Regions from separate parts of the Rhizobium sp. A37_96 genome, predicted to be linked through region 2. Evidence: riboswitches for the same ligand, from Rfam matches in the RefSeq annotation. Region 2 holds a riboswitch; each other region holds the start of a gene.

Region 1 (4,659 bases), on a different contig from region 2:
CAACCAGATCGTATCGACGGCGCTTCCGACGATCGTCGGTGAGTTCGGGCATCTGGAGCGCTTCGGCTGGATCGGATCCGCCTATCTTCTCTCGCTCTCAGCCGTCATGCCGGTCTACGGCAAGCTCGGCGATCTCTTCGGCCGCAAATATGTGATGATGACGGCAATCGCCATCTTCACCATCGGCTCCGCCGTCTGCGGCCTTGCCGTGTCGATGAATACGCTGATTGCCGCCCGCGTGCTGCAGGGCTTCGGCGGCGGCGGTATCATGGTGTCGATCTTCGCCGTCAACGCCGACCTTTTCGAGCCCCGCGAGCGCGCCCGCTACCAGAGCTATTCGAGCCTGGTGCTGATGGCCTCCGGCGCCATCGGCCCCGTACTCGGCGGCACCATGAGCGATCTGTTCGGCTGGCGCTCGATCTTCCTCGTCAACGTGCCGATCGGCTTCGTCGTGCTCGCTGGCCTTGCTTTCATGCTTCCCTATCGCAAGCCGGCCCGCCGCCCGAAGATCGATTACGCCGGCGCCATCGTCCTTGCCTTGACGACGACGAGCATCGTGCTTGCCGCCGACGGCACCGAGCTCTTCGGATCGCTGCTGTCGCCGCAATGCCTCGGCATCATCGCCTTCGGCGTGATCTGCGCCGTAACCTGGGTCTTCATCGAGCGCCGCGCGCCGGAACCGATCGTGCCGATGACGCTGTTCCGCAATCCGACATTCGGCCTGCTGCTGGTCATCTCGATCACCAGCGGCGCGGTTGCCATCGGCATGGTCAACTATTTCGCGCTCTTCCTGCAGACGACGACGGGCCTCTCGCCTTCGATGGCAGGGCTGCTGTTCATTCTGCTGACCGGAGGCCTCGTCTGCGGCTCGCTGTCCGCCGGCCGGCTGATCGCGGCAAAAGGGCGCTACAAGCCCTTCGCCGTCGCCAGCGCCGCCTGCAGCACCATCGCATTTGCCTCGCTCGCCTTCGTCCATGCGGGCACGCCCATCGTCTTCATCGGCGGCCTGATGCTCCTGCACGGCATCGGCATCGGCCTGGCACAGCAGGTTCCGGTCATCGGCGTGCAGAATGCGGCCTCGGCCCGCGACGTCGGCGCTGCGACCGGCGCCGTCACGCTGTCGCGCATGGGCGGCGCCTCCATCGCCATCTCCATCTATGGCGCCATCATCGCCGCCAAGCTCGGCAATGTCGGCGTCTCCATAGCCGGCGTCTCCGACATCGAGGAACTGACGCCGAAAATGATGGCCGCATTGCCGGAGGCGACCCGCGAAGCCGTCGCCAACGCCTATGCCAGCGCTTTCAGCCCGCTGTTCATGACGGCCGCGGGCATCTGCCTGCTCGGCCTTCTGACGGCGCTGACGCTGAAGAATGTGCAGCTTCCCGGCGCAACGAAGAAATTCGAAAGCCCGGCCGCCGCGCACGCCGCCGAGTAGCGCCCTCCCGCCTGCAATCGACAAGGGAATCATTTCCCTTGTCATCCCTTCATCACAAGGCTAAATCTGCCGACGCTCTAACGGGGTGCCTTATGTCCTACCGGACATCTGGCTGAGAGGCTTTGACCGGCCAACCCGCGGAACCTGATCCGGCTAACACCGGCGGAGGGATTAGACGCGTGACGAAATCATAGCGCCCTTTTCCCCTTCAAGACGAAACCAAAAAGGAGGCGCTGTCATGCAAGACCGTTCGCTATTGTCATTCTTCGCCGGCCTGGCCCTTGCCGCCGGAACGACCCTTTTCGCCATGCAGCCTGCTGCAGCGGCCGACAAGACCCTGACCATCTACACTTATGAGAGCTTCACTGCCGATTGGGGTCCGGGCGCCAAGGTCAAGGCCGCTTTCGAAAAGACCTGCGGCTGCACGGTCAATTATGTCAGCGTCACCGACGGCGTGGCGCTGCTCTCCCGCCTCAAGCTGGAGGGTGCGGGCACCAAGGCCGACGTCGTTCTCGGCCTCGACACCAATCTTGTCGACGAGGCCAAGGATACCGGCCTCTTCGATGTGAGCGGTGTCGACACGTCGGCCCTCAAGGTTCCCGGCGATTTCAAGGACGACGTCTTCGTGCCCTACGACTACGGCCATTTCGCCGTCATCTACGACAGCCAGACGGTCAAGAATCCGCCTAAGAGCATGAAGGATCTCGTCGAGGGCGATCCCTCGCAGAAAATCGTCATCGAGGATCCGCGCACCTCGACACCGGGACTCGGCCTGCTGCTCTGGGTCAAGTCGATCTATGGCGACAAGGCGGCAGATGCCTGGGCCAAGCTCAAGGGCCGTATCCTGACGGTAACCCCCGGCTGGTCGGAAGCCTACGACCTTTTCACCAAGGGCGAAGCGCCGATGGTGCTCTCCTACACGACGTCGCCGGCCTATCACATGATCGAGGACAAGACCGACCGCTACCAGGCCGCCGCCTTCTCGGAAGGACATTACATCCAGATCGAGGTCGCCGGCCTCATCAAGGCCTCGCCGAACAAGGAGCTCGCCCGCGATTTCCTGAAGTTCATGGTCTCTCCCGGCTTCCAGGACATCATCCCCACCAGCAACTGGATGATGCCGGTCTCGGCAACCTCCGAGCCACTGCCGGATGCCTTCAGCAAGCTCGTCGTGCCGACGAAGACTTTCCTGATGAGCCCCGCCGACGTCGACAAGAACCGCAAGGCCTGGATCGACGAATGGCTGACCGCCACCAGCGGCAACTGACGTCCTGACCATGCTGACGGCATCCGAAAGAAGACGCGCCATTTCCGGCGGGGCGCTCAGCCTCGCCGGCATCGTGCTCTTCGTCGGGGTTGCCGTGCTCGTCCTGCTTGCCGCCGGCATCGAGTCCGGCGGCGAAACCACGCTGGCGGATCCCTACCTGCTGCGCGTCCTGCGTTTCACGCTGCTGCAGGCGACGCTTTCGACGCTGCTCTCCGTCGTGCTTGCCATACCGGTGGCCCGCGCATTGGCACGTCAGCCGCGTTTCCCCGGCCGGCTGTGGCTCATCCGGCTGATGGCCGTGCCGATGGGCCTGCCGGTGCTGATCGGCGCGCTCGGCCTGCTCGGCATATGGGGCCGGCAGGGGCTGCTCAATCAGGCGCTTGCCGCGATCGGCCTGTCGCAGCCCGTCAGCATCTATGGCCTTACCGGCATCCTGCTGGCGCACGTCTTCTTCAACATGCCGCTCGCATGCCGGCTGATGCTGGCCGGACTGGAACGCGTGCCGGCGGAATACTGGCTTGTGGCCGGCGGGCTCGGCATGCGGCCCATCTCGGTCTTCCGCTTCATCGAATGGCCTGTCTTGCGGGGCCTCATTCCCGGCATTGCCGGCCTGATCTTCATGCTCTGCGCCACCAGTTTCACGCTGGTTCTGATTCTCGGCGGCGGTCCGGCTGCGACCACGCTTGAAGTGGCAATCTATCAGGCGCTCCGCTTCGATTTCGATCCCGCCCGCGCCGTGATGCTGTCGCTGCTGCAGATCGTCGTCACGGTCGCGATCCTCGGCGCCATGACGCTGTTCCGCTCGCCCGACGATCACGGCCTGACGAGCGGCCGCACACTGCGACGCATCGACGGGCAGATGCCGGCAGCCCGATGGGTCGATGCCGCGCTGCTGTCGGCGGCGGCGCTCTTTCTCGGCCTGCCGCTCGCTTCGGTCGTCGTTGCCGGCCTGGAGGCGAACCTTCCGAAGCTGGCTATCCAGCCGATTTTCCTGCAGGCGGCCGTCACGAGCCTTGCCATCGCCTTCGCCGCCGGGCTTCTCGCTGTCCTGACATCCTTGGCGATTATTCGCGCCCGATCGGTGATATCGGCGGATCGCCGCAAGACAATCAGCTTGCGCGGCCTGGCGATCGCGTTGAGCGGAAGCTCGTCGCTCATCCTGCTCGTCCCGCCGATCGTGCTGGCAACCGGTTGGTTCCTGGCGCTTCGGCCGCTGGGCGATCCCGGCGAATTCGCAGCCGTCCTCATCGTGATCGTCAATGCGCTGATGGCGCTTCCCTTCGTCATCCGCGTCGTCGAGCCGGCCTACGCCGTCCATGTCAGTCGCACCGGGCGGCTGGCGGCCAGCCTCGGCCTTCGCGGGATGTCTCGCCTTCGCCTGATCGATTGGCCGAGCCTGCGCAAGCCGTTCTTCACGGCCCTATCCTTTGCCATGGCCCTTTCGCTCGGCGATCTCGGCGCCGTGGCGCTCTTCGGCTCCAGCAGCCTGATGACCTTGCCCTGGCTGGTCTACAGCAAGCTCGGCAGCTACCGCACGAACGACGCCGATGGATATGCCTTGATCCTCGGCCTGGTCTGCCTTCTCCTCACCATTGCCGGGACAGCGGGCCAGGGCACGGGCGACCATGAAAGCAGGCGACATGACTGACCGCAATGACATGAAGGAACAAGGCATCGCCATGGCCGGCGTCGAGCTGCGCCTCGGCATGCATGATTTCCGCTTCGACTGCGCATTGCCGCAAGGCAGGATCATCGCCGTCGCCGGACCGTCGGGAGCCGGCAAATCGACCTTCCTCAATTTGCTGGCCGGTTTCGAGCAGCCCGATCGCGGCCGGGTGCTGCTGGCGGGACAGGACGTGACAGGCCTGCACCCCGCCGAACGGCCGGTGTCCCTCGTCTTTCAGGACAACAATCTCTTTGCCCATCTCGATCTGTTCACCAACATAGGCCTTGGCAT
Region 2 (4,659 bases):
TCATGGGGTTGCTTCTGGCAGCCGCGGAACTCTATAGCCGCCACAGGAAGGGCATCGAGCAGATGACGCTCATGGACGCCCTGTTCGTTGGCATCACGCAGGTCGGCGCGCTTGTTCCCGGCGTCTCGCGTTCCGGCTCGACGCTGACGGGCGCCTTGTTCCTTGGCTTGAAGCGCGAGGAAGCCGCCCGGTTTTCGTTCCTGCTCGGCCTGCCGGCCATCGCGCTCGCCGGCCTGAAGGAGCTTTTCGAGCTCTACAAGGCGCATATTCCGATGGAAGCCTGGTCGGTTCTGCTCGTCGGCTTCATTGTGGGCAGCATATCGTCCTTTATCACCATATGGGGACTTATGCATTTCCTGGAGCGCTTCTCGACCTGGCCTTTCGTCATTTACCGTATCGTACTTGGCGTCGTCATCCTGTTCGGCGTGCTGGCCATGGGCTGGGCCTAAGCGGCCAGCATCGATCCGGCGTCAAGGTTTGAACAGAGGCGCTGTCTGCCAGGCAGCGCCTCTTTCCATGATGGACCTGCTATCCGAAGACGAGGCCGCCATCGACGATGAGGTTTTGGCCGGTGACGGCGCGTGCCCAGGGGCTTGCGAAGAAGACAACCGCATCGGCCGCCTCCTCTGGCGTGGTAACGCGGCGCAACGGCGTATTCGCGGCGATGATGTCGAAGACGGCTTCCGGGGTAGCGCTGCTCGCATCCGTCGTGCGCAGGAGACCGCCGGATACCATGTTGACCGTGATTCCCAGCGGGCCGAGCTCGGCGGCAGCCGTGCGGGTGAGCGACAGCAAGGCGGCTTTGGCGGCGGTATAATCGTGATAGGGCACGACCGGATTCTGGAAAAGGTTCGTACCGATCGTGACGACCCGGCCAAAGCCGGCCTGCGCCATTGCCGGCCGTGCAGCCTGTATCAGGTTCAGCGCTCCCTGCAGGGCCGTTTCCAGCTGCAGCGCCATCTCGGCCCAGCTTAAAGCATCCAGCTTCGAACGTGCGTCGCCGTTGAAGCTGAAATCGGCCAACGCATTGTGGACGACCGTCGTCGGCGCTCCGAAATGGTCCGTCACCTCCGCGACAAGCCGCTTCGTATCTTCGAGGTCGCGAATATCGGCCTGAAACGCCTGGGCGCGTTCGCCAAGCCGTGCTGCGAGCGCCTCTGCCTGCTCACGGCTTGTGCGATAGTTGACAGCGACTTTCGCGCCTTCTCGGGCAAAGGCACTTGCGATGGCCGCACCGAGCCCGCGGCCGGCGCCCGACACGATAATGATTTGGTCCTTGATTGGCAGGCTCATTTCTTCACTCCTTCTTTGTCTGCCCATAGCGCATGAAAGTGCTGTACGGGTCCGTGGCCGCTTCCGACGGAAAGTTGACCTGCCGCCGCAACCGCGGTGGCGAGATAGGCTTTGGCGACGGCGACGGCTTCCGGCAGCGGCAAGCCCTTGGCGATCTCGGCAGCGATTGCGCTGGAAAGCGTACAACCCGTCCCATGCGTATTCTTCGTCGGCAAACGTTCGGCCTCGAACCATGTCAGGCGGCCGGAGCTTGCAAGCACATCCGGACTTTCGTCACCCTCGAGATGACCGCCCTTTACCAGCACTGCCGAGGGCCCAAGCTCGGCCAGGGCAAGTGCCTGGCGCGCCATGTCTTCCCGGCTTCGCGCTTCCGTGTCATGCAAGAGCGCCGCCGCCTCGGGCAGGTTCGGCGTGATGACCGTTGCCAGGGGCAGCAATCGGGTGGTCAGCACATCGACGGCATCGGCAGCAAGCAGCGCGGCGCCGCCCTTGGCGATCATGACAGGGTCGAGCAAGACGGGCACATCGCGATGTTGCTCCAGAATGTCGGCAACGGCTTCGGCGATCGCGGCGTTGGCGATCATGCCGATCTTGACGGCATCGACGCGGATATCGGCAAAGATTGCGTTGATCTGATCCGCCACGAATTGGGGAGGCACCGGATGAACGCCGAAGACGCCCTGCGTATTTTGCGCCGTCAAAGCCGTGAGGGCGGCCATTCCGTAAACGCCGAGGGCGGAAAAGGCTTTCAGGTCGGCCTGGATGCCGGCGCCGCCGGAAGGATCGGAGCCAGCGATGGATAGGACATTGCGGATCATCGACGGGCCTCCTTGATGGCGTTGGCGATAAAGGCCGTGGCTGCCTGCGGGTCGGGCGTGCCGCATATGGCTGAGACGACCGCAAGACCATCGGCGCCGGCCGTGAGAACATTTGCCGCGTGCTCCGCCTTGAGGCCGCCGATCGCGACCGTTGGAACCGGGCAGAGCCCGACGATACGGGCAAGACCATCAAGGCCGATCGGCTGCTTGTGGTCGGGCTTGGTCGGCGTGGCAAAAACCGGACCGACCCCGGCATAATCGACGATGCTTGCATCTATGGCGGAAGCGAGCGCCTCGGTTTCCACCGAGAGACCGAGGATCATCTCCGGGCCGATCATGCGACGGGCGTCGGCGGCATTGATATCCTCCTGCCCGATATGCAGGCCATCGGCGCCGATGGCGATGGCAGCCTCGACATTGTCGTTGACGATCAGCCGCGCATTGCTTCCATGCAGGATCTGCTTGAGGGCACGACCCGTTTCGATCATCGCTGCGGTCGGAGCATGCTTGTCGCGCAGCTGTACGATCGTGGCGCCGCCAGCGATAGCGGCACGCGTCGTCTCCACCATGCCGAGATCGGCGCATAGTATGGGATCGAGCACAAGATAGAGCGAGAGATCGAAGTCTTTCATGCTGCCGATATCCTTGCTTCGCGATCCAGCGTTTCCTGGTCGAGGTTCGCCAGCGCATCGAGGAAGCGCCAGGAAAAGGAGCCAGGACCATTCGCGCTCGTTCCTGCCTGCTCTCCGGCGACGGCGAAGACGGCGAGTGCCGCCACGGTCGCATCCAATGCCGCGTCCGGCGCCGTCGCGGCAAAGGCGCCGACAAGGCAGGTGAGGGAGCAACCGAGCGCGGTGACCTGCGGCATGAACGGCGAACCACCGGCAATGCGCCGTGCCTTCTGCCCGTCGGTCACGAAATCGGTGATCCCGGTGACAGCGACGACGCAACCGTGCCTTTCGGCCAGCTGCCGGGCGGACTCTTCCGCCTGCTCGACCGGGTCCCGGCTGTCCACGCCCTGGCCGCGGCTGGCGCCGCCGGCAAGGGCGATGATCTCCGACGCGTTGCCGCGAATGATCGTCGGCCGCAGCTCGAGCAATCGGGCGACGGCATTGCGGCGAAACGCAGTGGCATAGTGAGCGACCGGATCGAGGACCCATGGCTTGCCTGCCGCATTGGCCGACTGCGCGGCCTTCAGCATGCCGGCAAGCCAGCCGGTCGAGAGCGTGCCGATATTGATCGTCAGCGCGCCGGAGATCGCGGCAAATTCGCCCGCTTCCTCTTCGGCATGCACCATCGCCGGCGACGCGCCGGCCGCAAGCATTACATTGGCTGCGACATTCATCGCGACAAAATTGGTAATGCACTGCACCAGCGGCGGGTTGGCGCGCATGGTGTCAAGCAGCCTGCCTGTTTTGATTTGGTCTTGCATATCGCCCTTTCAGGCGGGGCGAGACGCTAAGGGACGACGAGCTATGCTTCCCGAGGTCCCGAGCGACTTCCTCCGCCAGCATGATCTGGTTCAGGTTCAAAGGGTACTTCTCAGCCCGCCGGATAGCGGACGCCCCTGTCTCTCATCTCATCCCTTGTCGCAGACAAAGACGGCGCTGTCATCAGAAAATCGCAAATGCCACGACGCTGGAGAGGTGCTGCTTGCTTTTCGGGCGACCCATGCAACAAGCGCATGGGTGCAGTGATACCTTAGCTCTGCAAAAGGCGAAGGGCTTCAGCTATATATTACTCATCGAAGCGAACGGAGCGCCAAGGACGGCAGCTCAGCTTCGAAAGCCCAAGGAAAGGGGATCATCATGAACGTAGCACGCTCTTTCAACAACTGGCGCAAGTATCGTCAGACGGTCGCCGAACTGGGCCGTATGTCCACGCGCGAACTGCACGATCTGGGTATCGATCGCGGCGAAATCCGCAACGTTGCCCGCGCAGCAATCGCTCGCTAACGGCCGCAACGGCTCCTTATAAAGCTGCTTTATGCCAGCGCCTGTTCTTCCGAGCAGGCGCTTTTGCTTTGTCCGGACCTAGCGCTTCAGTGGCCCTGTTCGCGTTGCGAAAGATAGGTGAAGCCTGCCGCTTTTCGCATAACGCATAACTGCCCTGCAAATAAATGCCTATCCAGTGAGCAAAAATCGGGTATGTTATGTCTATCGAAGCGATGCACCTCCTCCCGCATCTCTTCGCTTTGCAGCTGCCCTTCTCCTCCTCCCAGGGGCGCTGCTGGAACAGCGGAACTCCTCCTCCCATCTGCTGTTCGGTTCTTGTAGAAAGCCTGCCGCACCTCCTCCCGCGGCAGGCTTTTTCGTTTCAGGCGATATCGAGCGGATTTCCGGTGGCTCGACTCGCTCGAGACTGAGGCCCTGCATCCGGGCGCTGCAATTGCCCGCCGACGACACACCCGTCCCAGCGTGTCGAAGGGTCCCACGGCTCCTCTCGCAAAAATGAACAGCCGCCACTATGTGCGGGATATGTAGCGCGCTACATCGAAGACCTACCCTCAACTTGATTCCCGAAACAGGAGGATGCCCATGACCGGTTC
Region 3 (4,659 bases), on a different contig from region 2:
ACGAAATTGCCGGCGCCCTGGACGCCGGATACGGCCGCTTCCTCGCTGACCGCCGTCATCGGCGGCCTGATCAGCGAATGGACACTCGACAGGGGCAATTTCCAGCTTGTTCCCTGCGGTCAGATGTTCATCAAGATGGTCTTGAAGACATGGTTCCCGCTGGCACAGACCCAGGAAATGGCGGTCTCCCCGGCCTGATGTCCGGCCACCTTCTCCATGTGACTCGACGCAGTTTCGAACGGAAGGCGCCAGGCGCCTTCCCGGATTGCTTGGGAAATAAAAAAAGGATCCGGAGGGAAAGCCGGATCCTTTACTTTGATCGGAGGTCAACCGATCGATGAAAGAAGCCCAACGGATTGGAACGTCAGGCTTCTCTTACCCGGCAAGGGTGCCGGGTAATTCTGTGATTAGAAGCTACGCTCGAAGCGCAGGATACCAGCCCACTGATCCTGGTTTACAGAATCGAAGTTGGTGTAGGAGACTTCCGGCTCGATGAGCAGGTTCTTGACCGGGTTCCACTTGACGTTCGTGGTAGCGGCAAAAATCTTCGAGTCGGTGTAGGCGAGCTGGAGGTTCCACTTCAGCTTTTCGTTGATCGGAACGCCAACGCCACCCCAGACAGCCCAGTCGCCCCAGCCGCACAGCGCCGGACGATCAGCCGGGCAAGCGGAACGATCGAGGTTGGTGCCTGCATACTTGTTGAGCTTGTCGCCGTCGGTGTTCCAGCCGCCCATCAAGAAGGCCGAGAATGCGCCGAAGTCAGCGTCTACACGAGCCTTGATCGCGCCTTCTTCGACGATCGAGTCATAACCGCCGACGACCTTGAAGCCCCATGCGCCAGACTTGAAGCCGGCACCGGCAACAACGTCAGGGGCGTAATGGTTGGACTTGTCGTCCGACCACCAGCCAGCGCCATAGGAAGCGCCCGAGCCGCTGGAGTTCGAGTCTTCGAGCGAGATCACAGCCGTGAAGCCGTTGCCTGCATCGTAGTTGTAGGTCAACTGGTTGAGTTCGTACGGGCCGTCATAGATCACGTCGTCGTTGATGACGTCGCCAGCGTAACCGACATACAGGTTGTACTGCGAGTCGAGCTTACCAACCGTGAAGCCGCCGAGGCTGATGTTTGCGAACAGCAGCTTCGTGGAGGTGGAGCCGCCGTCGTTCCAGTCCCAACGCAGAACCATGTTGGTCTTCAGCGGACCGTATTCGGTGTCGGTCGCGGTGTCGACGTTCAGCTCGGCACGGGTGTGCCACAGCGTGCCGACCTTGCTGTTCGGATTGTAGGCATCGTACCATTCACCTTCAGAACGGACGCGGCCGCCGATCTTGAGGCAGGTTTCCGTGCCCGGAATGAAGAAGTAGCCAGCACCGTATGCGTCGCAAATGCGGACGTATTCCAGCGGCTCGGGCTCAGCAGCAACGATCGCGTCAGCTGCGTGGGCACCGGATACTGCTGCCAGCGCAGCAGCGGAGCCGAGAAGAAGGCTCTTGATGTTCATTATAAACTCCTGGTTGTAATATGCATTTCTAATTTACCGCGAGTACAAAGCTGGAAATGCTGCCCCGAAGATCGGTTCGGTCTGAAACGTGACCGGGCAGCCCGGCAAATACGCACCTGATGTTGGCTTGAGTCCCCTCGAACCTCCATGATTGACCCCGCGGCAAAGGTTTTGAAATGCCCCTACCGATCCGGCCGACTGCTCGACCGTAAGACAAATTATGTCCTGCTTTTGACTTACAAACAGGCCGTATGTTTGTCAATTATATGAAACGGGCTTTGGCGTTAGACTTGGGCGCTGTTGCCTAAATGCAACTGACGACATGGGCTGCAACCCGGATGCGTTCGATCCCGGCAATGGCCTGGAATATGTCATCAGATCCATGGCCGCCAATGCTTCAACAGGCGTTCGCCCGGCCAGTCAGCCGCCAAATATCGTTTGGCCGCCGCAGCAAAGTTGGGAAACAAAACTCAATAAATCGATACACACAGAAATATCGAATCTCCCTAGATTTCGGCGAATCGCGCCATCGAAGGGGACACATTGCGAATGAACGAGAACCGCCTGATCTTCATAGCGACTCCCTGCTTCGGCGGCCTCGTGACCAAGGATTACATGCAATCCATCTTCTCCCTGATGCAGACAGGTGCGCAGGCCGGCATACAGCTGACGCTGGCTCTCCTTGGCAATGACGCCTTGATTACCCGCAGCCGCAACACGCTCGTATCGTCCTTTCTGAACGACACCGCAGCCACCCATATGCTGTTTATCGACGCCGACATCAGCTTCGAACCGGATCAGGTGATGCGATTGCTGGCGGCCGACAAGGATGTCGTCGCGGCGATGTATCCGATCAAGGATTACGATTGGAACACGGCCGCCCGCACTAATTCTCAGGATGGCTCCTCGCTTGCTTCCGCCGCGCTTCATTACGTCGGCACGCCTCTGGTTGGCCAAAGCGCCGAACGGGACGGCGATTTTGTCAGTGCCGTCTATGCCGGAACTGGTATGCTTCTCATCAAGCGTGCGGTCATCGAGGCGATGACCGAGGCCTACTCGGGGCTGCGCTACAATGCCATTCATGCCTATCCGAGCACGAAGCCATCGCCAGGCACACAATACGCGCTGTTTGAATGCATGATCGAGGAGGAGACGGGCCTCTATCTCAGCGAAGATTTCGCCTTCTGCCGTCGCTGGCGTGCACTGGGCGGCAAGATCTGGCTCGATACCGCCAGCAAGCTATCCCACACCGGCCCTCACCGCTTCGTCGGCAATACCGCGCCGCGTTACTGAGGCGGCGTCAAGCCGCGGCTTTACAAAAGCACGCATAGGTTGCCATTTGCATATATGGCAGTCGCGATTCTCCGGGGAATTGCGCTGCTTGCTGCGGGGTTGACAGGAGCGGACGGGAGAGCATAGCCTTCCGTCATTCACCAGGGGGGTCCCGGCAAGGGGCTGAGATACTGCTGGACAATAAGGCTTTGCCTGTTGTGGCGCAGTGACCCGTTGAACCTGATCCAGTTCATACTGGCGTAGGGACGGTGCGAGCGCTCGAAGGCTTCGGATTCCCGCGTGGATTCCATGCCGGCGTCTTTTCATCATTCCGGCTGATTGACTGGGTCTCCAACCGCAACTTGGAGCCTCAAACCATGACCATTGCCGCAAAGAACCTCACCCCGACTGTCACCACCGGCCCGATGCCGGCATCACGGAAGATCTACGCCCCCGGGGACATCCATGCCGATATCCGCGTACCGATGCGCGAGATCAGCGTTCACCCCACATCGGGCGAGCCGCCCGTCATCGTCTATGATTCCTCCGGCCCTTACACCGTCGAAAGCGCGGATATCAGCATCGAGCAGGGCTTGCCGCAGTTGCGCCGAGACTGGGTGCTCGCTCGCGGCGACGTCGAGATCTATGAGGGCCGCCACGTACGCCCCGAGGACAATGGCTTCGTCACCGGCGAGCGGCTGACACCGGACTTTCCGGCCAAGCGTCAGCCGCTGAGGGCCATAGACGGCAAGGCCGTGACCCAGCTCGCCTATGCCCGCGCCGGCATCATCACCCCGGAAATGGAATTCATCGCCATCCGTGAGAACCTCGGCCGCAAGGCGAAGGCCGAGACCATGATCCGCGACGGCGAGAGCTTTGGCGCTCACATCCCCGACCATGTCACCCCGGAATTCGTGCGTCAGGAGGTCGCGGCCGGCCGCGCGATCATCCCGGCCAACATCAATCATCCGGAAAGCGAGCCGATGATCATCGGCCGTAACTTCCTGGTGAAGATCAACGCCAATATCGGCAATTCCGCCGTCACTTCCTCCATGGCCGAGGAGGTCGAGAAGATGGTCTGGGCAGCACGCTGGGGCGCCGATACCGTCATGGATCTATCGACCGGCCGCAACATTCATAACATCCGCGAGTGGATCATCCGCAATTCGCCACTGCCGATCGGCACCGTGCCGCTTTATCAGGCGCTGGAGAAGGTTAGCGGCATCGCCGAGGATCTCACCTGGGAAGTCTACCGCGACACGCTGATCGAGCAGGCCGAACAGGGCGTCGATTATTTCACCATCCATGCCGGCGTCCGGCTGCACTACATCCCGCTGACGGTCAATCGCGTCACCGGCATCGTCTCGCGCGGCGGCTCGATCATGGCCAAGTGGTGTCTCCATCATCATCGCGAGAGCTTCCTCTACGAGCATTTCGAGGAAATCTGCGATATCTGCCGCGCCTATGACGTTTCCTTCTCGCTCGGCGACGGTCTCCGCCCCGGGTCGATCGCCGATGCGAACGACGCCGCGCAATTTGCCGAACTCGAGACACTGGGCGAACTGACGAAGATCGCCTGGGCGAAAGACTGCCAGGTCATGATCGAAGGACCCGGCCATGTGCCGATGCACAAGATCAAGGAGAACATGGACAAGCAGCTCGCCGTCTGCGGCGAGGCGCCCTTCTACACGCTCGGGCCGCTGACCACCGATATCGCACCGGGCTACGATCATATCACTTCTGGCATAGGCGCTGCGATGATCGGCTGGTTCGGTACGGCCATGCTCTGCTACGTCACCCCGAAGGAGCATCTCGGCCTGCCCGATCGCAACGACGTCAAGACGGGTGTCATCACCTACAAGATCGCCGCCCACGCGGCCGATCTCGC

What was found. A riboswitch is a leader RNA that binds a small molecule or an ion and turns the genes downstream of it on or off. The one in region 2 is predicted to bind thiamine pyrophosphate.
Region 1: linked by a shared signal. The riboswitch ahead of thiB (thiamine ABC transporter substrate binding subunit) and the one ahead of thiM (hydroxyethylthiazole kinase) in region 2 are both predicted to bind thiamine pyrophosphate.
Region 3: linked by a shared signal. The riboswitch ahead of thiC (phosphomethylpyrimidine synthase ThiC) and the one ahead of thiM (hydroxyethylthiazole kinase) in region 2 are both predicted to bind thiamine pyrophosphate.

The regions. Positions count from the first base shown of each region.
Region 1 is NZ_JBNWDS010000004.1:381,264-385,922, forward strand. Features, by position in the region: gene ACQZ6J_RS15540 (MDR family MFS transporter) at 1-1,435, shown strand, start outside; TPP riboswitch at 1,507-1,623, shown strand; gene thiB (thiamine ABC transporter substrate binding subunit) at 1,674-2,702, shown strand; gene thiP (thiamine/thiamine pyrophosphate ABC transporter permease ThiP) at 2,713-4,350, shown strand; gene ACQZ6J_RS15555 (thiamine ABC transporter ATP-binding protein) at 4,343-4,659, shown strand, end outside.
Region 2 is NZ_JBNWDS010000003.1:251,224-255,882, forward strand. Features, by position in the region: gene ACQZ6J_RS12905 (undecaprenyl-diphosphate phosphatase) at 1-449, shown strand, start outside; gene ACQZ6J_RS12910 (3-oxoacyl-ACP reductase) at 529-1,293, opposite strand; gene thiD (bifunctional hydroxymethylpyrimidine kinase/phosphomethylpyrimidine kinase) at 1,290-2,111, opposite strand; gene thiE (thiamine phosphate synthase) at 2,108-2,743, opposite strand; gene thiM (hydroxyethylthiazole kinase) at 2,740-3,543, opposite strand; TPP riboswitch at 3,594-3,690, opposite strand; gene ACQZ6J_RS12930 (DUF1127 domain-containing protein) at 3,920-4,066, shown strand; gene yghU (glutathione-dependent disulfide-bond oxidoreductase) at 4,649-4,659, shown strand, end outside.
Region 3 is NZ_JBNWDS010000008.1:78,968-83,626, forward strand. Features, by position in the region: gene ACQZ6J_RS20420 (TetR family transcriptional regulator) at 1-198, shown strand, start outside; gene ACQZ6J_RS20425 (porin) at 408-1,499, opposite strand; gene ACQZ6J_RS20430 (hypothetical protein) at 2,049-2,792, shown strand; TPP riboswitch at 2,925-3,056, shown strand; gene thiC (phosphomethylpyrimidine synthase ThiC) at 3,149-4,659, shown strand, end outside.